DNA from 3 places in the Neobacillus sp. GCM10027624 genome. Region 2 is predicted to be linked to each of the others. Evidence: predicted binding sites of a transcription regulator. Region 2 holds the regulator's gene; each other region holds the start of a gene.
The links. Region 2 encodes LexA, which represses DNA repair genes until DNA is damaged. Its sites were predicted from a motif close to CGAACATATGTTCG; they were not measured.

Region 1 (7,596 bases), on a different contig from region 2:
TCTAATTCTTCTAAATATAAGTAAATGGCTTCACAAAGCTTCCGTCCAGTATCTGCTTTTTTCAAACGTCTAGATAATCGTAAGATAGGGGCAGATACCATAAGTTTCAATTCATTTAATTCCTGTTCAATTTCCTTTTCAGCATCCGTTTGAACTGTCCCTAACTCCAAACCGTAGGAACGGCGGTAACTCCACCGCTCTTTTTTCGTCCACTTACTTCCTTTTATACCGTAAGCTAGGCAATAGTTTTCGAGTCGGTCCATTTTTTCACGCATTTTACCGGGATTCTCCTGAAGCGGGTAAAGCAATTCCGTTTTAATTACCCTAAATATTGGCTCATAGCGCCAATACGTTTGAATAACCTCCAGGCTGGAACGAAGGAATTCGATAAGAGGATGGTTTAACATCGTTCTTTTTTGGTCGATAAAATAAGGAATTTGATGGTCATCAAAGACTGGGACCAAAAGATCATGATAATCCCCTCCGTTACGGATCAGTAAGGCTATATCGCGGTAGCGGTACCCTTTCGTCCGGACCAATTCACGTATTTCTCTCGCAATCCCTTCTATTTCGGCTCGCCTGCTGACTGCTTGACCAATATGAATCGCAGTTGGCCCTTCAAAAGGCACAACAGGCCTCTCATCGAACATTTCCTCAAGATGGCGTAAAGAAGGATGATTCCACTTTTGTTGGTTTTTTAGCAGAATCGGCTCTTCCACCTCTATCCCTTCCGCTCTCGCCATTTCAAAAATAGTGTGACAAGCATCAGAAGACAGCCTGAATAAATCAAGTTCATCAGGTGCTCCATGAACAGATACCTGATCTGTTGTCATCGCAATGGTAACGCTCCGGCAATTCTTCATGAGTTCCTTTATGACAAGATATTCCTGTGGTGTAAAGCTGTAAAATCCATCAATATAGATTTCTGCTTCCTTTAGATATCGGGAAGATGCCACTTTTTCTGAAAGGAGGTAAAAATAGTCTTCAGAGTCAATGTATTTTCCAAAAACCTCATCTTCAAAATGTTTATAGATAATTTCCAAATCATGTAATTTATCTTGAAGTGCCTTAGCGGATTCATTGCCGAGTTTTACTGACCCTTCGATTAGTTCTTCAGGTCGAATACAATACCGCTTAAATTCAATTATCATTTGCTCTAATTGTTGAATAAAGCCTTGTTTATCTGCAGCACGCTCGAACAAAGTTAATTGTTCCTTTTGTTCTTCAATGATTTTACGAATCAGCATACTCATACCGACATTGCTTAAATGGTATCGGCTGATTCCGCCCGTTTCTTGTAAAATTCTCCATGCCAGCCGTGGAAAACTATAAACCTGGGCTCGAATCGTGCCGCCAATTTGCGGATCTCTTGCTAAATGATACTCTGATAAAAACGTCATTTGCTCGGGAACAATGTAAATAATTGGTTTACCCATTGGATATTCCATTAGGCGATCCCGTATTTCGTTTAAACACAGCGATGTTTTTCCGCTTCCAGACCGCCCGATGATCATTCTTACTGACATGTATGGACCCCCATTCCCTAATCTCTCTGTTTTTCATTTTATCATGAAATGGGCACAAACGTTTGGAATTACGTCCGTTTTATGCAACCAAAAATGGTAAAAAATTCGCAGCAAAAAAAGAGCATGCTAACATGCTCCCTGCTTAAAGTTTATTTTAAAAATGGACATCCATTTCGTTTAATGGCCAGTAGCGTAGATCGACCTTGCCAACTACTTGGTCCACTGAGATGAAACCAAAATGGCGGCTGTCCCAGCTGCCTAATCGATTATCGCCAAGAACGAATAGCTTACCGGCAGGCACTGTATTTACCCCGGTAATTTCTTTTAATGTAAAATCACCTGTTAATTTTACACCCGGGGTTTTTTGTTTATAAATATCCAAAAATGACTCCTTATACTTTTTTCCATTTACATATAAATGATCATCACGATAAACAATTTTATCCCCTGGCAACCCAATGATGCGTTTGACGAAATCTTCCTTTTGATTGGCATGAAAAACGATCACATCAAATCGATTTAAATCGCCAATCTGGTAACCAAGCTTATTCACGACAAGTTTGTTCCCGTCTTGAAGAGTTGGCATCATTGATTCCCCTTCAACTATGTAGTTTGAAAAGAAAAATGTCCGAATAAAAGCAAAAATAATGATTCCAATTGCAAAAGCCTTAATCCATTCCACGCCTTCCTTTTTCCATTCAATCTTCATTAAAACTCCTCCATCTATCCAATCCCTCTTTTTCCCCATTATGGTCATTTTCAATCCTTCTATTCAATCTTACTTCAATTCTTTTTCCAACATACCAAAGGATGAAAATTATGCCCACAACCATAATCGTTCGGTAAGGCTTCGTAATGAGTGAATGGAGATCATAGCCAACAAAACTAATGGTAAAAATCATCACCATTTTCCCAATAAAAACGGCTAGCATATATTGATACATACTTATTTTAGAAAGACCGGCAACAATATTTACTATGGCCGATGGCGTAAAGGGGAAACAAAGAAGTATAAATAGCGGGCCAAATCCGTGACGGTCTACCCAATCCATTAATTTGCGAACTTTTGGATGTTTTGGGAGAAAAGATAATAAACGCCTTTGCCCAAACCTTCTGATAACGAAAAAAAGCAGTAATGCACCCACACAAGCACCAAGCCAAGAAAATAAAAATCCCCACCATAATCCAAAAGCACTTGCATTGGCCATCACAAATAAAAAAAGCGGCAAGAACGGCAAAAAGGCTTCAAGCATTGGAAGCAATATCCCCGGCAGCGGGCCAAGTGAACGATATTGCTTTATTAAATCCATGATATTATCGAGTGAAATCGACTCCTTCATCATCTCAAAATCCATCATACCTCTCCTCTTTGCCGACCTTGCTCATTTTATTTCGTAATAAATTGGTGAAGGGCCTCCCTATTTTTAGCAACATCAATGGCTAATACCGCTCCTTCTCCATAAATCCGTTGATTGGTATAACTATTATCCACAGGAATCCTTAAGGTCTCAACAGGACCTTCCCTTTTGGAGAAATAATTGGTTGACATAAATATTATATCGGATGTTTTCATGTTTGTATTGATATATGGTGTAATTACACCAATTAATTTTGGTATTTTCGGAATTGTGTTTATGCTTGTCAGCTGATCTCCAATTGCTTTCACTGCTTGCTGCTGTCGTCTTACACGTCCAAAATCCCCAATCGCATCGTGCCGAAAACGAACATAGCCCAGCATTTCCTTTCCGTTTAGCCTTTGAACCCCCGGTTTAAGCGATACCCCAATATTTTTTGACATTGCCTTTTCAACATCAATCTTTACACCGTTTGGAAATGCCTCATCAATTAACTGAACAAACCCTTGAAAGTGGACGATGGCATAATATTGTAGGTCAATATCGAAATTTTCTTTTATCGTTTTCCTCATTAAATCAGGGCCTCCACGGGCAAACGCAGAGTTAATTTTATGCTTACCATAACCGGGAATATCTACATAACTATCCCTCATAATGGAAGTAAGTTTATATGTTCCTTTATTTTCATTATAATGGGCAATCATGATGGTATCAGCTCTTGATACTTCATTCCCTCTTGCATCACTGCCCAGCAGGAGAATGTTTGTATCCCCGTATTGGTCCTTTTTCCCATCAAAGGTATAAACAACTTTATCTGTTTTGCTTACTTTTTTTAATGATTGGTTCACTCCTTGTTTATATTGATAATAAGAATAGCCTGTACCGGCTATCAGCAATACAAGGATTACCATCAGAACAGAACGCCATTTTCCCTTTTTCTTTTTCTGATTTTGTTCATATCTCATTCATCCATCACCCTTCCAAGTTAAATTTCCCCGCCTATATAGACGCTTGCACCAAAACACAAGTTTCTTCTATCCTCATTTTCCCCTACTCGATACGCTTCTATAAAAAACTTTCTTAAAGATTTCCTAACGCCAAAAACCACATATGAAAACGAAGCGGTTATAAGGACATACATCCTAAGAGAACCTATTGCCTTTTCATATCTTTTTTTATAAAATATAAGAACAAACGTTCGAATTAAGTAACAGGAAGGAGCTTAAATCAAATGACAAGAATTCCTGAAGAAGATCGTAATATTATGGAGAAAGCCATTTACTTACCAATGGTTTTAATTATCTTAAACCGGGATTTAAGCGTAGTGGAAAAGAGTCCTTTTAAATTAAAAAAACCTTATTTGGGATTGATTGAGGAAACGATGAAAGAGGTTCAAAGAGAATTGGCAGAGGCTAAACATTATATGAAAAAGAATAAACTCCAAGTAACCGAAACAAAACGGGACGATGCCTTTACGATGTATCTGTTCTTATATAAGGGCTATGAAGAAAGCCATAGTTACTTTAATCCAAGAATCCGAAATAAAGTTCAAGAGTTAATCGAGCTCTATTTTTTAAAAAAGCACTCGGCCCGTTAGATTTGCGCTATGTTTAATTTTTTGTAAAAAGATCTTCACCATATTTACGGGTGTTTTCTGAGGCCTCCATCGAAACTGGCTTTTGCATCAAATAAAATGATTTTCTTTCATTAAATTCAATTCTTTGCATTAACTTTGTTCTTAAAAAAGATGTTCTTAATAATTGATTGTCAATCGTGCTATAAGGAACTGGAAATAAGTGTGCCTGTTTATTGCGAAAGGTAATAAGTGTTTGCTGATTGGAAATACGGCGATGTTCCTTTACATGATCATGTGAAATCCAAATACATTCAGAGCGGGTCGGTGATGTGGTTGGGAAAAAATAGAGGCGGTTGGACGGTTCAATCGCGATTGGAATTTTATGCGTAATCCCAATGAGTTGTCTTGTCCCTTTCTTCCGGCTTTCGTAATCACAGCCAAAATAATCACAGCTTTTTTTGATTATATCCAAAGGCTTAAATGGAGAAAGAAACTCATCCTCTTCCTCAAAAATTTGTGAATATATTTTACTGCCATACTCTACAGGTCGAATAAACATGGTACCAGAATTAATTTCATATTCTTCAATCTGATTTTGCTTCAATACCGCCAACTCCCCATTATTCTATTTTTTCCATCATATCATGTTCATTTGCCAATATCTTGATTTTTCCGAATCGTTACCAAATTGGTCACAATTGATGTCAAGGAAATTATTTCTGAAAATTATAAATATTTGTTTGATTTTATCTAAAAAAATCCATATAATAAAAAAAAGCATCAGGGGTGATTTTCTTGAATGAAAAATCCTACACGGAATTAATGAAAATTGGTGCCATGAAACGTCAAAAGACAGAAAATTACGTTCAGGATTTGTACATTGAAATGCTCCTAGCAGAAGTCCAATTAAACATTGAAAAGGAAAAACTGTTAAAAAAAATTGACAGTGCCATTGATCATCGGGACAAAAAAGCGTTTTTCTTATTATCCGGCCAACTCAGAGAGCTTAATAAGCGATTTGGAACTTAAACTTTTTAAGAGCCGTCCAAAAATGGACGGCTCTTTTTTGTTCCAAGAACGAAAAGGACTGATGAAACACATCAGTCCTTAACCAATTTTTCATTTTATCTGATTCCGATGTTTGATTTCATATTCTTCGAGCATTGAAATCCGATCTAGCATGGACGGATGATCATAGCGGAATATTTTAACCAAGAGCGGTGGATTTACCTGGCTTAAGCCTGACTTGGTTAATTCCTGGAATGAGGTAATGGCGTCCTCCGGATCTTTGGTCATATGGATTGCATAATTGTCGGCACGTGACTCTTCATAACGGGAGATAAGGTTTGTAAATGGGCTTGCCGCAAACATCAGGAATGATATAATCATTAAAAACAACGGCAATGAGCGTATATCCCTCTTTTCCGGTATCTTCAGTTCAGTTCCCCAACGTTTAATCGCCCAATCCATTATTCGATTGGCTAAATACAATCCAAGCAGTGAAAGCAGCAAATAGCCTGCTATTCCAAAATAAATATGTTTCTCCACATAGTGGCACATTTCATGTGCCATGATAAATAAAATTTGCCGATCCGACAGTTGATTTAAGGTTGTATCCCAAAGGACAATCCTTGCATTAGAACCAATCCCCGTTACATATGCATTCATTGAATTTGTTTTTTCCGCCATATTCACTTCAAAAACATGTTTTGCCGGTATATGTGCTTTATCAGCCATCATTAATATTTTTGTTTCAAGTTCCTTATTTTTTAAGGGATAGAAGTCATTATACAATGGGTCAATCACAACCGGCTGCAAGAACATCATAAATAATGTAAAAGGAATCGATAACAGCCATGCATGGAACCACCAGCGCTTGCTTTTTTTCATCAGCCAATAAATGACTGGAACAATAATCAGCCATGTCCCATAATTAATCCAAAAATCAATTAATTCATCCTTCATCCACGATGGGAAGGTTTGTGTCGAGATGTGATAGGTTTTTGATAAGGAATAGCTTATATAGCTTAACGGGAAGGTTGCCACATAAGCAAAAAATGATAACCAAATGAGATAAATCGCCGTTTGAAGCAGTTTGTACTTAGAAGAGCTTTCCGCCCAGCGTTTGAAGGCCCTTGAAAAGCCAAATAATAAAATGACAAAGTAGAAAAGCCATTCGAATGGGGTGGATAAGAAAAATAAAAGATTTCTTATCTTCGAATACTCTTCACTCAGCATTAGTTCCCTTCCATTTAGGAAAGTGGCAGGGTCGGCTTTTGACCCTTGATATTCAAAGGGCAGTTTTGTATCGGCAAAATAGAATAAGTACCAATAAAAAAACAACCCATATATCACATAGGCCAGAACCGCATAAATCCCCATTTTCCGTACCATGAATTGTCCTCCTTTTTGTACAACCTCTCTATACTTAGTTTAGTTAAAAAGCGCTGTTTTAGAACTGAACATTAAAAAAAGCCTGTTTTTGCCTATTACATGAGGTAGGAGCATACTGCCTAAACGACAATCGACTCTAGTTCAACAATTATGACGTTCGCGCCCCCAAAAAGCTGCAAGGAAACCTGGGGCTGTTTCCATCGTCATTGGACCCCAGTTTAATTTTTTTACATTCTACTTGAATACTTAAATTTCTAGCAATATAATATATTTAGAAAATTAAAAGAATTAAATGAATGAGTATTCATTCATAAAAGGAGGGAACTAAATGAATTTATCGTCACAGCTTCATGAAACTGCAAAAGCTTCGGCCAACAAACCTGCCTATTATTTTTTAGACAAGGTCACTACATATGCCGAACTGGATGGAGCGATTACAAGGTTTGCATCAGGTCTTGAAAAATTAGGGGTTAAAAAAGGTGATCATATTGCCCTATTGCTTGGGAACTCACCGCATTTTGTCATCAGCTTATACGGTGCATTACGACTAGGCGCAACGGTCATCCCCATTAACCCAATTTATACCGCAGATGAAATTGGCTATATTCTAACCAATGGTGATGTGAAAACAGTGATCGCGCTAGACCTGGCAATTCCTTTAGCAGAGGAAATGCACACGCATCTTCCAAAGGTTGAGCATTATGTATTTTGTGAAACAGGATTAAGTGACTTTGAACAAACAAAT
Region 2 (7,596 bases):
CAATCCGGCCACCGTATGTGGCTTATGTTCAGGGCGGTCTCACCTATTCACATGTTAAAATAGCTGTTTGCCTGGCAGTGGATCGTTTGCTGGAAAAAGGATTAATTCAACTAAATTAGCTGAAACTATGAGGGTTGCTACTTGTGGCGGCCCTTTTTCGAGATTTTATAATCGGGCTAAGTGCCGGTGAAGGTGAAAACGTTGTTTGCGTGAGAACTTTGAGGTGTTCTAGGTGCCCGTGAAGGCGAAAAAACCGATTGAGCGGGAACTGACAAGGTAACATAGTGCCCGTGAAGGTGAAAAAATCGGTTGAGCGGGAACTATCAATGCCTTATAGTGCCCGTGAAGGCGAAAAAATCGGTTGAGCGGGAACTGACAAGGTAACATAGTGCCCGTGCAGGTGAAAAAATCAGTTGAGCGGGAACTAACAAGGTAACATAGTGCCCGTGAAGGCGAAAAAATCGGTTGAGCGGGAACTGACAGGGGCTTATAGTGCCCATGAAGGTGGAAAAATCGGTTGAGCGGGAACTGACAAGGTAACATAGTGCCCGTGAAGGCGAAAAAATCGGTTGAGCGGGACCTAACAAGGTAACATAGTGCCTGTGAAGGCGAAAAAATCGGTTGAGCGGGAACTAATAGATCACATAGTGCCCGTGAAGGCGAAAACACCGATTGAGCGGGAACTGACAAGGTAACATAGTGCCCGTGAAGGCGAAAAAATCGGTTGAGCGGGACCTAACAAGGTAACATAGTGCCTGTGAAGGCGAAAAAATCGGTTGAGCGGGAACTAATAGATCACATAGTGCCCGTGAAGGCGAAAACACCGATTGAGCGGGAACTGACAAGGTAACATAGTGCCCGTGAAGGCGAAAAAATCGGTTGAGCGGGAACTGATAAGATCGCATAGTGCCCGTGAAGGTGAAAAAATCGGTTGAGCGGGAACTGACAAGGTAACATAGTGCCCGTGAAGGTGAAAAAATCGGTTGAGCGGGAACTGACAAGGTAACATAGTGCCCGTGAAGGTGAAAAAATCGGTTGAGCGGGAACTAACAAGGTAACGTAGTGCCTGTGAAGGCGAAAAAACCGATTGAGTGGGAACAATCAGGGCCTCATAGTGCCTCCAAAGATGAAAAAATCCGTTGCCCGGGAACTAAAAAAACCTCTCAGAACATATGAACATAAAAAATTATATATAAATGGCACTATGTATATTTTAAAATAATACCGTTACATAATAATACCCATCATTGAAATCTAAAAATTTTCAAATAAAAAACCATGTTAGAAAATCTAACATATGATTGACATATTTTCTAACACCAAATATAATAACAATATGAATTACGAAAAGGGAGGCGAGGATAGGTGAGCGGAAAAGAAATTCGCCGTTCCATGCCACTGTTTCCCATCGGAACAGTCATGCAGCTAACGGAATTAACTGCAAGACAAATCCGATACTACGAAGAGCACGAATTAATTTCTCCAGCAAGAACGGATGGAAACAGGCGTTTATTTAGTTTAAATGACATTGACCGGCTTTTAGAAATCAAGGATTTAATTGATCAAGGGGTCAATATGGCTGGGATCAAACAGCTATTCCTTGTGAAAGAGCAACAAACCAATATTATTCAACAACAGGCTGAAAAATCCAAACGTGAGTTAACGGATGAACAGCTTAGAAAACTACTTCGCAATGAATTGTTGCACACGAACAAATTAAGCCGTCCAACTTTAAGACAGGGAGATATGTCACGCTTTTTCCATTAATCATTTAATTATTAATAGGGGGTAATAAAATGGCTAAGTATACTAAAGCAGATATTCAACGTTTGGCACAAGAAGAAAATGTTAAATTTATTCGTTTACAATTCACAGATATCCTTGGAACGATTAAAAACGTCGAGATTCCAATCAGCCAATTAGAAAAAGCATTAGATAACAAAATGATGTTTGATGGTTCTTCTATTGAAGGATTTGTACGGATTGAAGAATCTGATATGCGCCTTCATCCTGACCTTGATACTTGGGTTGTTTTCCCTTGGACTGCGGAAAAAGGTAAAGTTGCCCGCTTAATTTGTGATATCTATACTCCAGATGACAAACCTTTTGCCGGAGACCCACGTAATAACCTTAAACGTCTTCTAGCAGAGATGAAAGAACTTGGCTTCACAAACTTTAACCTAGGACCTGAGCCGGAATTCTTCCTATTTAAATTAGATCAAAAAGGTGAACCAACTCTTGAATTAAACGACCAAGGCGGCTACTTTGACTTAGCACCAACCGATTTAGGGGAAAACTGCCGTCGTGATATCGTTCTTGAGCTTGAAGAAATGGGATTTGAAATTGAAGCTTCTCACCATGAAGTAGCTCCTGGACAACACGAAATTGATTTTAAATATGCTGATGCTGTAACAGCTTGTGACCAAATTCAAACATTCAAACTTGTGGTAAAAACCATCGCACGCAAACATGGTTTACACGCAACATTTATGCCGAAACCATTATTCGGTGTGAATGGTTCAGGAATGCACTGCAACCTATCCCTATTTAAAGATGGCAAAAATGCATTCTTTGAGCCAACTGGTGATCTTGAACTAAGTGATACTGCACGTCAATTCATTGCTGGAATCTTGAAGCATGCTCCAAGCTTTACAGCTGTAACAAACCCAACAGTAAACTCTTATAAGCGTCTTGTACCTGGTTACGAAGCACCTTGTTATGTAGCATGGTCTGCACAAAACCGTTCACCATTAATTCGTATCCCGGCTTCACGTGGAATGAGCACACGTGTAGAAGTGCGCAGCGTTGACCCTGCAGCAAACCCATATCTTGCTTTAGCTGTTCTTTTGAAAGCAGGTTTAGATGGAATTAAAAATAATTTAACTCCTCCTGCGGCCGTGGACCGCAACATCTATGTAATGAGCAAAGAAGAAAGAATCGAAGAAGGCATCATCGATCTTCCTGCAACATTAGCACAAGCATTGGATCAGTTAAAAGCCAACGAAACTATGGTCGCTGCTCTTGGTGAACATATTTTCGAACATTTTGTTGAAGCGAAAGAAATCGAGTGGGATATGTTCCGTACAGTAGTTCACCCATGGGAAAGAGAACAATACATGTCTATGTATTAATACAAAATAACTCCTAAGCACATTGCTGCTTAGGAGTTTTATTATTATGCAAGTAAGCTTATGGGATTTAGGGGTTTGCATTTAATCTGAACCATTTTGCTTGAATTGCTTATAACCGGTCAGAACTAAATCACCACCAATCCCTGCGGTAATCGAGATGGTCATTTTCTCAACATAAGAATTAGGGGAAATATACAAAACAAGAAGCAGTGAAGCAAAGGCGCCAAGAAGCATTTCTTCTAAAAACCCAAGATAAATGAACTTTTTTGTCTTACGCGGCATGATGATTTTTCCATGCTTTCGAACATGTCCAAGAATTCCAACTACACCACCGATTATGAAAGAGAAAATAATGCCTTTTAACACAGTTTCTCAACCTCCTTAAGCCTAAATTTTTGACCTAAGGTAAATCTTGGTGTAATTCCATTATATTAAAATTGTAATCTATAAAAAATGGGTAAAAAATACTGAATTTTCAATATTTGTAAAATAAATATAGTGAAATCCCTATAAAAAAGAGTCAGCACATTATTTTGTACTGACTTTTTTTATTAATGTATATGTCGATAAACTCCAATCACTTTTCCCAAAATAGAGACATTCCTTAAAATGATTGGTTCCATTGCGGAATTTTCCGGCTGAAGGCGAATATAATCCTTTTCTTTAAAAAATCGTTTACAGGTTGCCTCATCTTCCTCGGTCATTGCGACAACAATATCACCGTTATTAGCGGTTGGCTGCTGTTTTACAATGACATAATCCCCATCAAGGATCCCTGCTTCAATCATACTTTCACCCATAATTTCCAACATAAATACGTGTTCATCAGATGGAGCAAGTCTTTCGGGAAGTGGAAAATATTCTTCAACATTTTCTATCGCTGTAATCGGAAGCCCGGCGGTTACCTTACCGACAACAGGAACATTGACAACGTTATTTCTTGGGATTTGAGCTGTTTCATCTACTTCTAAAATTTCGATTGCTCTTGGTTTAGTAGGGTCTCTTCTAATAAGCCCTTTACTTTCTAATCTAGCTAAATGACCGTGAACGGTAGAGCTGGAAGCAAGACCGACTGCTTCACCGATTTCCCGAACAGAGGGTGGATACCCTTTTTTCTTTACCTCGCCTTTAATGAAATCAAGAATATCCTGCTGCCGTTTAGAAATTTTAGCCATGGTAATTTCCACCTCGCCACTAGTAATTGTTACCTTAATTATAGCATGTTCGCCAGTTTTATACAAACATAAGTTCGAATATTATTGACAACAAACAGATGTTCGGATTATAATAAAATCAATTAAACGAACATATATTCTGTCGAGAGGTGTTTGTAATGAAAAAAATATGGACCAAATACTCATTTTCTATTATTCTAATTGGATTAAGCTGCCTATTTGCTTTTATACTTTCGATTGATTTTAGTTCATCCGCAAATGAACGCTATAAAAAAATAACTGTTTCCGAAGGAGATTCCCTTTGGAAAATTTCTAAGGAATACTCAAATGAGCATTCTCTTTCCAATAAGGAATTCGTAAATTGGGTTAAACTCCATAATAAAATAGAAGATGAAAACATTTATCCTGGTGAAGAGATTGTTATTCCCGTTAATAAGAAAACCTTATCTACTACAGAGTTAGCAAGTGCTGCTGAAGAATAGAAAGAGAGATTAAGTATGAAAGCAATTATTTATTGCCGAGTGAGTACAACAAAAGAGACACAGGAAACCTCACTTAAAAGGCAAGAGGAAGAACTCATCCAGCTCGCTAAACAGTATCAATTTGATGTTGTATCCATCATTAAAGAACAAGCAAGTGGTTATGAACTGGAAAGGGATGGGATTCTTCAACTGCTTCAAACAATTAAAGATGAACCGATCCAGGCCGTATTAATTCAGGATGAAACGAGATTGGGCAGAGGTAATGCAAAGATTGCTCTGTTGCATTGTATTTTAAAAGAAGATATAAAGCTTTTTTGTATATCACACAACGGAGAACTGCAGCTTTCTGAATCAGATTCAATGGTGTTACAAATTGTTGGGATGGTAGAGGAATACCAGCGCAAGCTCCATAACATCAAAATAAAGCGTGGTATGAAAAGGGCAGTCCAACAAGGATACAAACCTGAGAAAAACCTTAAGAATCTAGGAGAACACTCAGGCAGGGAAAAAATTGATGCACCTATTGAAGAGATTGTCAGGCTAAGAAAAAACAAATTGACCTTTGCTGAAATTGCCGCTACCTTAAGGGGATTTGGTTATAATATTTCAAAAGCAACCGTACATAGACGATATCAGGAATATATTCAAACAGAAGAAGATTAAACATTTACCTTGTCAGACGGAGCTTTTTCTAGTAAAATCAGTTGTCATGGATTTAGTATTTATGATAACTTGCTTCGAAAGGTGGGTTTAATTTGCTTTCAAAGGAAAAATTAGCGAGAATTAATGAATTAGCAAGAAAATCAAAATCAACTGGATTAACGGAGCTAGAAGCAAAAGAACAATCAAAATTAAGAAGTGAATATTTAGCTGCTTTCCGTTCTAATATGTTAGATACATTAACGAATACCAAAATTATCGATCCACTAGGTAATGATGTAACACCTGAAAAAATCAAAGCTAGAAAAAAGAATAACTTACATTAAAAAAGGGCAGGAATACATTTTTGTATTCCTCTTTTACATATTAAAGCGCTTTCTGTGGGAAAATAGAAAATGATAAGGCTTACAAAAACTAATTTTGATGCAATTAGTTGAATAAATCGGAACGGGACTATAATATTATTGGTGTACTTATAATCCTATTATTCAGGAAAGGATGTAATTTATGTTTGATATGATTGATGCTTTATCGGTAACGTCCATTCGCACACTTTCTATTGATGCGATTGAAAAAGCTAATTCAGGCCACCCTGGAATGCCAATGGGTGCTGCACCAATGACTTATACATTATGGACTCGCTTTATGAACCATAATCCCAAAAATCCTCAATGGTTTAATCGTGATCGTTTTGTATTATCTGCTGGACATGGTTCCGCGTTGTTATACAGCATGCTTCATTTGTCCGGTTACAATGTAACAATGGATGATTTAAAGCAATTTCGTCAATGGGGCAGTAAAACACCTGGCCACCCGGAATATGGTCACACTGAAGGGATAGAAGCAACGACAGGACCACTTGGCCAAGGTATTGCCATGGCAGTCGGAATGGCAATGGCAGAGCGCCATGTAGCAAGTGTTTATAACAAGGATAAATATGAACTTGTGAATCATTATACATACAGTATCTGTGGTGATGGTGATTTAATGGAGGGTGTGTCTGCAGAAGCTGCATCACTTGCAGGCCACTTAAAATTAGGCCGTTTAGTTGTTCTATATGATTCAAATGATATTTCTCTTGATGGAGATCTAGATAAATCATTCTCTGAGAGTGTTAAAGAACGTTTCCAAGCCTATGGATGGCAGTATATTCGTGTAGAAGATGGCAACAATCTTGAAGAAATTTCAAAAGCCCTAGAAGAAGCGAGAAGTGATTTAGATCGTCCAACCATGATTGAAGTGAAGACAGTCATTGGGTATGGTTCACCAAACCGCGCAGGAACTTCCGGTGTCCACGGTGCTCCATTAGGTGCGGCTGAATTAAAATTGACAAAAGAAGCTTATAAGTGGACCTTTGAAGAAGACTTCCATGTACCACAAGAAGTATATGAAAACTTCCAGAAGCTTATTGTTGAAAATGGAGAAAAGAAAGAAAAGGAATGGAATGACCTTTTTGAACAGTACAAAAAGGAATACCCTGAACTTGGTTCACAGCTTGAGAAAGCATTAAACCATGAGCTTCCAGAGGGTTGGGACAAAGATATTCCAGTTTACCAAGAGGGGAAAAGCCTTGCTAGCCGTGCATCTTCAAGTGAAGTGCTTAATGGTATTGCGAAAAATTTACCAATCTTAATTGGCGGCTCTGCAGACCTTGCTGGATCAAATAAAACTTTAATCAAAGGCTCTAATGACTTCATGCCTGATTCCTATGAAGGCCGTAATATCTGGTTTGGCGTTCGTGAATTTGCAATGGGAGCAGCAATGAACGGAATTGCGCTTCATGGCGGTGTTAAGGTATTCGGCGGAACATTCTTTGTTTTCTCGGACTACTTACGTCCATCCATTCGTCTAGCTGCTTTAATGGGATTACCAGTTACGTATGTATTTACCCATGACAGTATTGCGGTTGGGGAAGATGGTCCAACACATGAGCCAATTGAACAAATTGCCGCATTGCGAGCAATGCCGAATCTGTCCCTCATTCGCCCGGCAGATGGAAATGAAACAGCGGCTGCATGGAAGCTTGCTGTTGAGTCAACAAACAAGCCAACGGCTCTTGTATTGACTCGCCAAGATCTACCTACGATCAAAGGTACGGATGTAAATGCATATGAAGGTGTTTCAAAAGGGGCTTACGTTATTTCTGCT
Region 3 (7,596 bases), on a different contig from region 2:
TTCGCTAAAAGCGCAAATGGCTGATTTACATGTAAGTCCTGATGATATTGAACAAGTCATTTTGACTCACCATCACCCCGACCATGTCGGTATGCTTGATTTTTTACCCGATTCAATTGAACTGCTCGGCCACCCGTTAAATGAGCGATGGATTCATCCGACAGAAGAATTTTTTCAGGTGCAGGAGGAATTTTTTACTGCGTTGTTCCATCAATTTGGGTTGCCCAAGGAATTTTTACCTTCTCTTGAAAATTTGCGAAAAACGTTAAAATATTCATGCAATCGTTCACTGACCGGACATTTACATGAAGGGATGACACCTCCGGGACTTCCCGATTGGAAGGTTATTGAAACTCCTGGCCATGCTCAAAGTCATATTGCGCTTTTTCGTGAAAAGGACGGTGTTTTAATTGGCGGAGATCTTATTTTAGCCCATATTTCCCCAAATCCGCTGCTTGAGCCGCCGCTGTTGGGAGAAACAGAAAGGCCCAAGCCACTCTTGCAGCATAATGAATCCATGAAAAAATTGTTATCTTATCCGATTTCAGTTGTGTACACAGGGCATGGGGAAGAGGTTTCCCAATTAAAGGAGCTAATCGAAAAAAGGCTTACCCGGCAGCATGAACGGGCCATGACGGTTCTTAACTGGTTAAGGGAAGATGAGTTAAGTGTGTTTGAAATTTGCAAACGGCTTTTTCCGGCCGTCTATAAACGTGAATTGATGTTGACGATATCAGAGACCGTTGGACAGCTTGACTATTTATCATCCATTGGTGAAATTACTAATAAAGACACGCAGCCTGTTCTTTTTCAGGCCAGATGAGGTGATAAAATGGTTAGGGAACATTTAAAAGGAAAAAATATTATCATCACAGGCGCCTCTGGGGGGATTGGTGCGGAAATTGCTAAGTTGTCCGCTGCAAGCGGAGCCAATCTTGTCCTTTTGGCAAGAAGCATCGAAAAGCTGGAACAGCTGCAAAGTGAATTACAGCAGAAACATCATGTCAAAGTGGTTATTTTTCAGCTTGACGTGTCTGATACCGAAAAAGTTCAAGAAGTTTTTCGGCACATTTTTGCGGAAATTGGTTCGGTCGATATTCTTGTGAATAATGCCGGCTTTGGAGTTTTTCGTGAAGCCCACGCGGCGACAATGGATGAAATCAAGGGGATGTTTGAGGTAAATGTGGTTGGGTTAATGGCGTGCACAAGTATGGTGCTGCCGAAAATGCGTGAGCGGCGTTTCGGCCATATTATCAACATTGCCTCCCAAGCAGGGAAAATTGCCACACCAAAATCAAGCGTTTATTCGGCAACAAAGCATGCTGTTCTTGGTTATACGAATTCGATAAGGATGGAATTAGCTGATTATAATGTTCAAGTCACTTCGGTGAATCCAGGTCCGATTGCTACCAACTTTTTTAATATTGCTGACGAAAAAGGAACTTATGTGAAAAATGTTCAGCGATTTATGCTTAAACCGGAGTACGTTGCTGAGAAAGTGGTTAACAGCATGCTTACAAAAACGAGAGAAATTAACCTACCGCGCTGGATGAATATGGGCAGCGTTGTCTACGTTCTTTTTCCAAGGCTATTTGAACGAATTGGGAAAAAGGCATTTAATCAAAAATAAGCCGCTGCGTCCAGCGGTTTTTCTTTTCCAATTAACCTGTTAAAAATTCATACACCGTATCATTGATTACCTCATACAAATCCGCTTCCGGTTCTGCTGTTTTCATCTCTAGTACCCGATAATAAAGCTCTTCTAATTCTCTTTCATTCATTGGCAATGAATCTACCTCGGTATAGTACTGTTTAAAACAATTTTTTATCATTTTGATTACCAGTTTTTTATCCACGGCTATGCACCTCAATCCCATTATACTGTTTTTTTGCTTCATCACCACATTGGAAAATTGTCATTAAATTCCCATTGAATACGAACGCATATTCGCTTAATATAAAGAGTATAATATAAAGGAACTAACGTTCGTATTTATGACCATGGAGGGAAGAAATATGGTCGATTACAGCACAGCACCGCAAAATAAAATTCTATGTGTAGACATGAAGAGCTTCTATGCAAGCTGTTCAGCTGTCATTTACGGCCTTGATCCGATGCAGTGCTATTTAGTTGTGGCCGGCAATCATGATCGGCAGGGGAGTGTGGTACTTGCAGCCTCACCAAGGGTGAAAAAGGAATTTGGTATTAAAACTGGCTCTAGGCTGTTCGAGATTCCCAATGATCCGCGTATTCAAGTAGTTGAGCCGAAAATGGCTACTTATTTACGAATTTCCACAGAAATTAGCCGTGTTTTCAATCGCTATGTTCCAAAGGAAGCCATTCATACGTATAGCGTGGATGAAAGTTTTATAAAAGTGGATGGTGCCATCCATCTTTGGGGGGATGCCCATACCATTGCCCAAAAAATAAAGAGTGACATTGAGCGGGAGTTCCAGCTGCCATGTGCGGTTGGAATCGGGCCGAATATGTTAATGGCGAAGCTTTGTCTTGATTTGGATGCAAAGAAAAAAGGGGTTGAAGAATGGACGTATGAAGATGTACCGACAAAGCTGTGGAGTGTGTCGCCGCTTAGGAAAATGTGGGGAATAGGCAGAAGGGTTGAAAAAACATTAAATGGAATGGGCATTTTTACAGTCGGACAGCTGGCCCGTTATGATTTAGAAAAGTTAGAAAAGAAATTCGGCATTATGGGCAACCAGCTTTACTATCATGCCTGGGGAATTGACCTTTCGGAGTTAGGCGCACCAATTGTCGAAGGACAAATCAGTTTTGGAAAAAGCCAAATTCTCTTAAGGGATTATAAAGAGGAAGAGGAAATCAAGCATGTGATTTTAGAAATGTGTGAGGAAGTGGCGCGAAGGGCTAGAATGCATCGAAAGGTCGGGCGAACGATTAGCCTTGGAATTGGTTACAGTCAGGATGAATTGGGGGGAGGATTCTACCGCTCAAGAACGATTGCACAGCCGACGAATGTGACAATGGAGCTTTACCGCGTTTGTCTTGAGTTGTTTCATGAGCATTATAATGGAAAAACCGTAAGGCAAATTTCGCTCGCACTCGGCAATATTGTCGATGACAAGGAGCTTCAGCTTGATTTGTTTGATATGGATGCATACAAAAAGCGAGATTTGGGTTATGTAGTAGACTCCATTCGCAGCCGTTTTGGGGCAGGTTCCTTATTGCGGGCTGTTTCCTACACGGCAGCAGGAACCGCCAAGCATCGGGCTACACTCGTTGGCGGGCATAAAATGTAAAAATACTATTTTGATTTATCTATGAAAGAAGGAGAGGCGGATGATTCGTGACCGTGGAAGAATCAAATGGACATCGATGATGCTTCCCGAGCATGTCAAACTGCTAAGGGATTGGGTAAAGGAAGACGGATATGAAAATAGAAAAGAAATGGATGAGCAGCAGCTTGAGCTAATGAATGAAATCCTGCTCGAGGCAATTGAGTTCGATCAGTTTGTTACGATTACCTATTACCGGAATCGCAACTATGAAATTGTTATCGGGAAAATCCATTACTGGGACGAAATGACCCAAAAGCTCCATGTCGTTGACCGTTTTGAAGGAGCGCATCGTATCCCCATTCGCGAAATTGCCGACATCCGGTTGACCGATGTGTAGTTTCAAACGAAATAAAAAAGAGCGGCTGATGACAACCGCTCTCAATAATTAATCTTCTTGAGGAACCCGAACCTGGGATTCGAAATTACCTTTATGTGAGCCGTCACAAAAAGGTTTATTTTTCGATAATCCGCAGCGGCAAAGGGAAAAGGATGGCTTTGTTGTATAAATATTTCCTGAACCATCAATTAATTCCACATCACCTGTAATTCGATAGGATCCGTTATCATTTACTTTGATTTGAACTTTTGACATTCCCAACACTCCCTAAGAAATATTTATTATATTTGTAACTTGAAAAACCTTAGGCAGAAAAATAAGAGCTTAAAAAAACATATGATACAATCATCATATGTCAACAAAGGGGGCTTTTAAACATGAAAATAGAAATTACCTTAGCGGCTGCTGAAAAAATAAAAACGAGAACAGAGGGCCGCACGGGCTATTTAAAGCTAAAATATGATACAGACGGCTGCGGTTGTGCGGTAAATGGCGTAGCAGTATTGTGGTTTGTAGCAGAATTGGATGATAACGACATTCAGATTGAATCGAATGACGTACCGGTTTATATCGAAAAAGCAAAAGCGGTTTTCTTTGATGAAAAAATGAAAATTGACTTTTCAACTGTATCAAATTGCTTTCAATTAAAAAGCCCGCAGCAAATTTTAAACGGGCATATGAGCCTTATCATCAAATAAAAAAACAGACTGCTCCAATTGGACAGTCTGTTTAACGAGAAGGCTCCGGATTTACATATTTTTGTAAAAACTCATCAATCACTCGTTCATAATCAGTGCGGTTTTCATTAAAGGATTGGGCATGCCGCCCTTTTTCTGCAATATAGAGCATTTTAGGCCCTTTTTTATGTTCAAATAAATCCTGCGTCATCGAGGGCAAGATATAATCATCCTTACGGCTATGAATGAACAAGACTGGATGTTGAATATTTTCAATAACCGAGATCGGTGAGACATTCCGGATTGAATATTTATCCCGAAGCCGTAATATAAGGTCTCCAATCGGTAATAAAATTCCAGGAAAAAGCTTAAAATCCTTTTTAATCAAATAAGCAAGCTGAGCCCTGAAATCTGAAAATGGACAGTCGGCGATGTAAAAATCAGCACCATCCTCAAGCATTCCTGCATACAACAGCATCGTTGCAGCTCCCATGGATTCACCGTGAATCCCCAGCAAAAGATTCGTTCCTTTTTCCTCTTTCAGCCAGTCAACAACGGCTTTTAAATCGAATTTTTCGTAATAACCGAAGCTCGTGGTTCTTCCCCCGGATTCTCCGTGGCGCCGGTGATCATAAATTAGCACATTAAAACCGCGCTCAAGGAACAGATTCATATATTTGATTGAATTGATTTTCGTTTCGGTTACACCATGTGAAATAATAATATAACGGTCTGTTTGGTGCGGTTCAACAAGAACTGCTTTAATCTCGTAACCAAAGGGTGAAGGAATCTCGATTTTTCGTTTCGGCAGTGTTTTTAATTGTGTAGGATTATATCTGCCGGCTTCTTTTTCCCGCATTAAAATAAATTCTTCATCCTTTTTTTTCATATACATCAGCCGGTTGGTAAAATAAATTGCAAGTGCGAGCCAAAAAGATAACAAAATAAACAAGGTCCGAAATGCCTTTTTCAAACAGGGCACCTCCCGAAATGTTTCAACAATATTTTCCTATTAGCGTTATATTAACATAAAAAAAGCCGCAAACTCCATTCGCGGCTTTTACTATTTTATTGTTCGGCATTCTGCCTCTTGGTTGGGTGTGTTGCTTTTTCCACTTCTTCCGCGGCAATCATTCTTTGGCCCCCGCCTGCAGAGTCAGCATAGTTTTTTCCCTTTTGGCTGTTTCCTTTTTCGCGTTTCTTGCTCATCATTGGTACTCCCTTCAAGATGGTTTCACCTTATAAGATGCATGAATGGAAGTATGATTATTCATAAAAGGTATAGATTCAATCAATGTGATTTTTTAAAGGAAATTCAGCATCATTTTCCCATTCTAACATTCATACTTTCATATAAGGAGTTAAATTTAATTGGATGGGGCAAAGGGGAGTATCCTTTAGTAAAACTAGTGAAATCGAAAGGAGAGAGAGAAATGGCAAATGAAAAGGCCTCAGTCAGGGAGAGAATTGCGATAAGGGCGGAGAAAGAAATCGAAAGCGGCTTCTACGTCAACTTAGGAATCGGTATGCCAACTCTTGTAGCCAACTACATGTCAGAAAATAAACAGGTGGTTCTGCAATCGGAAAATGGTTTGCTTGGAATTGGCCCATATCCAAAGGAGGATGAGGTCGACCCAGATTTAATTAATGCCGGAAAAGAGACGGTAACGACCATTAGCGGCGCCGCTTTTTTTGACAGTGCTGAATCATTTGCGATGATTCGGGGCGGGCATATTAATCTAGCCATTCTTGGGGGAATGGAGGTTTCTGAAACCGGTGATCTAGCAAATTGGATGATACCTGGAAAAATGATTAAGGGCATGGGAGGGGCAATGGATCTTGTCCATGGGGCTCAAAAAATCATTGTTATAATGGAACATGTCAATAAACGCGGGGAATCGAAAATTTTAAAGAAATGCACACTTCCGTTAACAGGAAAAGGAGTTGTCAATCGTATTATTACAGAGCGGGCGGTAATGGACGTGACCGATTCCGGGCTAAAACTTGTTGAAGTGGCAAAAGGATTCACGGTTGAAGAGGTTATAAATTCAACAGAAGCGGCATTAAGGGTGGATGAGAATGTGTTACTTGAGGCTTATTAAGAAAAAGAAAGCAGGCTATTAATAGGGAGGGAGGAATTTCTAATTCCCCGCCTATTTTTTGAGGTAAATCTAAAGCTGTTTTATTGCGTCAAGTGGTATAATAGTGGCAAATTCATTATGAAGGGGGAGCCAAAACCGTGAAAAAGCAGCCGAAACAGAAACCGAAAAAAGATGAATCCGTCGTTACGCTGAAGGATATGATGGATCCCAATTTACTAAAGCAGCTAAAAGAGCAGCAGGAGAAGCTAAAGATAGAGGAAGAGAATAAAAGAGCTGAAGAGGAGTTTAAAAAGCGAGAAGAAAGAAGATTAAAGGAAAAGAACAAATCCTTTGAAGAGCTGTTAAATGAAAGCGGAATGAACTGGAAAGAATTTAAATAGGGCTCTTAGAAAGTGGAAACTGTCTTTGTTGCAGGTTTATGGACATAATTTGGTGGTAGTGCAAGGAAAATGTTCTAAAAAAGAATTTTAAGGACAAAATTTGGTTGGTGGGCGGAGAAAATGTCCTAAAAAAGAATTTTAAGGACAAAATTCAATCTGACAGCGAGAGAAATGTTCCAAAAAAGTTTTTTAAGGCCAAAATGTGATCTGAGAATGATAGAAATGTCCTTATTCTTCGCTATGAAGACCAAGACTCGTAGCGAAACCTGTGGAAATGGTCTTCATAAGGTCGATGAAGGCCAAAACTCGTAAAGGAACCTGCGGAAATGGTCTTCATAAGGTCGATGAAGGCCGAAACTAGTAAAGGAACCTGCGAAAATGGTCTTCATAAGGTCGATGAAGGCCGAAACTCGTAAAGGAACCTGCGAAATGGTCTTCATAAGGTCGATGAAGACCAAAACCCATCAAGGGATCCGGTGAAACGTCCTTCATAAGATCGATGAAGGCCAAAACTCATCAAGGGCCCCGGTGAAACGTCCTTCATAAGGTCGATGAAGGCCAAAACTCACCAAGGTTCCCAACAAAACGTCCTTCATATTCTTCTAGTATCAATAATCCACCCACAAATAACCCACTGGACAACTCCCAGTGGGATTTCTTTTACCGATGCTCCTGATAAACGCTTGCCTTTGTCAGCTTTCTAATAAAGCTAATCTCCTCATCTGACAGTGCCCGGCTCCTTGCCGCCGCCGCATTGCTTCGCACCTGCTCCGGACTGCTCGCAC

Region 1: the regulator LexA is predicted to act here: its motif matches at 4,069-4,082, upstream of ACFQZ9_RS26675 (YhjD family protein).
Region 3: the regulator LexA is predicted to act here: its motif matches at 1,938-1,951, upstream of ACFQZ9_RS18860 (Y-family DNA polymerase).

The regions. Positions count from the first base shown of each region.
Region 1 covers NZ_JBHTHD010000022.1:48,894-56,489, forward strand. Annotated here, with positions in the region: gene addB (helicase-exonuclease AddAB subunit AddB) at 1-1,526, opposite strand, end outside; gene lepB (S26 family signal peptidase) at 1,681-2,235, opposite strand; gene ACFQZ9_RS26665 (TVP38/TMEM64 family protein) at 2,225-2,881, opposite strand; gene ACFQZ9_RS26670 (LCP family protein) at 2,914-3,846, opposite strand; gene ACFQZ9_RS26675 (YhjD family protein) at 4,113-4,478, shown strand; gene ACFQZ9_RS26680 (competence protein ComK) at 4,492-5,061, opposite strand; gene ACFQZ9_RS26685 (IDEAL domain-containing protein) at 5,253-5,486, shown strand; gene ACFQZ9_RS26690 (M48 family metallopeptidase) at 5,577-6,851, opposite strand; gene ACFQZ9_RS26695 (fatty acid--CoA ligase family protein) at 7,180-7,596, shown strand, end outside.
Region 2 covers NZ_JBHTHD010000003.1:480,591-488,186, forward strand. Annotated here, with positions in the region: gene ACFQZ9_RS07295 (methionine gamma-lyase family protein) at 1-119, shown strand, start outside; gene ACFQZ9_RS07300 (MerR family transcriptional regulator) at 1,366-1,767, shown strand; gene glnA (glutamine synthetase family protein) at 1,797-3,131, shown strand; gene ACFQZ9_RS07310 (DUF4257 domain-containing protein) at 3,213-3,497, opposite strand; gene lexA (transcriptional repressor LexA) at 3,683-4,306, opposite strand; gene yneA (cell division suppressor protein YneA) at 4,465-4,788, shown strand; gene ACFQZ9_RS07325 (recombinase family protein) at 4,804-5,451, shown strand; gene ACFQZ9_RS07330 (DUF896 domain-containing protein) at 5,544-5,774, shown strand; gene tkt (transketolase family protein) at 5,956-7,596, shown strand, end outside.
Region 3 covers NZ_JBHTHD010000011.1:511,032-518,627, forward strand. Annotated here, with positions in the region: gene ACFQZ9_RS18845 (MBL fold metallo-hydrolase) at 1-823, shown strand, start outside; gene ACFQZ9_RS18850 (SDR family NAD(P)-dependent oxidoreductase) at 833-1,630, shown strand; gene ACFQZ9_RS18855 (YqzH family protein) at 1,662-1,856, opposite strand; gene ACFQZ9_RS18860 (Y-family DNA polymerase) at 2,017-3,276, shown strand; gene ACFQZ9_RS18865 (YolD-like family protein) at 3,317-3,652, shown strand; gene ACFQZ9_RS18870 (CDGSH iron-sulfur domain-containing protein) at 3,701-3,907, opposite strand; gene ACFQZ9_RS18875 (iron-sulfur cluster biosynthesis family protein) at 4,030-4,350, shown strand; gene ACFQZ9_RS18880 (alpha/beta hydrolase) at 4,382-5,302, opposite strand; gene ACFQZ9_RS18885 (hypothetical protein) at 5,398-5,538, opposite strand; gene ACFQZ9_RS18890 (3-oxoacid CoA-transferase subunit B) at 5,763-6,431, shown strand; gene ACFQZ9_RS18895 (YqkE family protein) at 6,569-6,811, shown strand; gene ACFQZ9_RS18900 (aldo/keto reductase) at 7,472-7,596, opposite strand, start outside.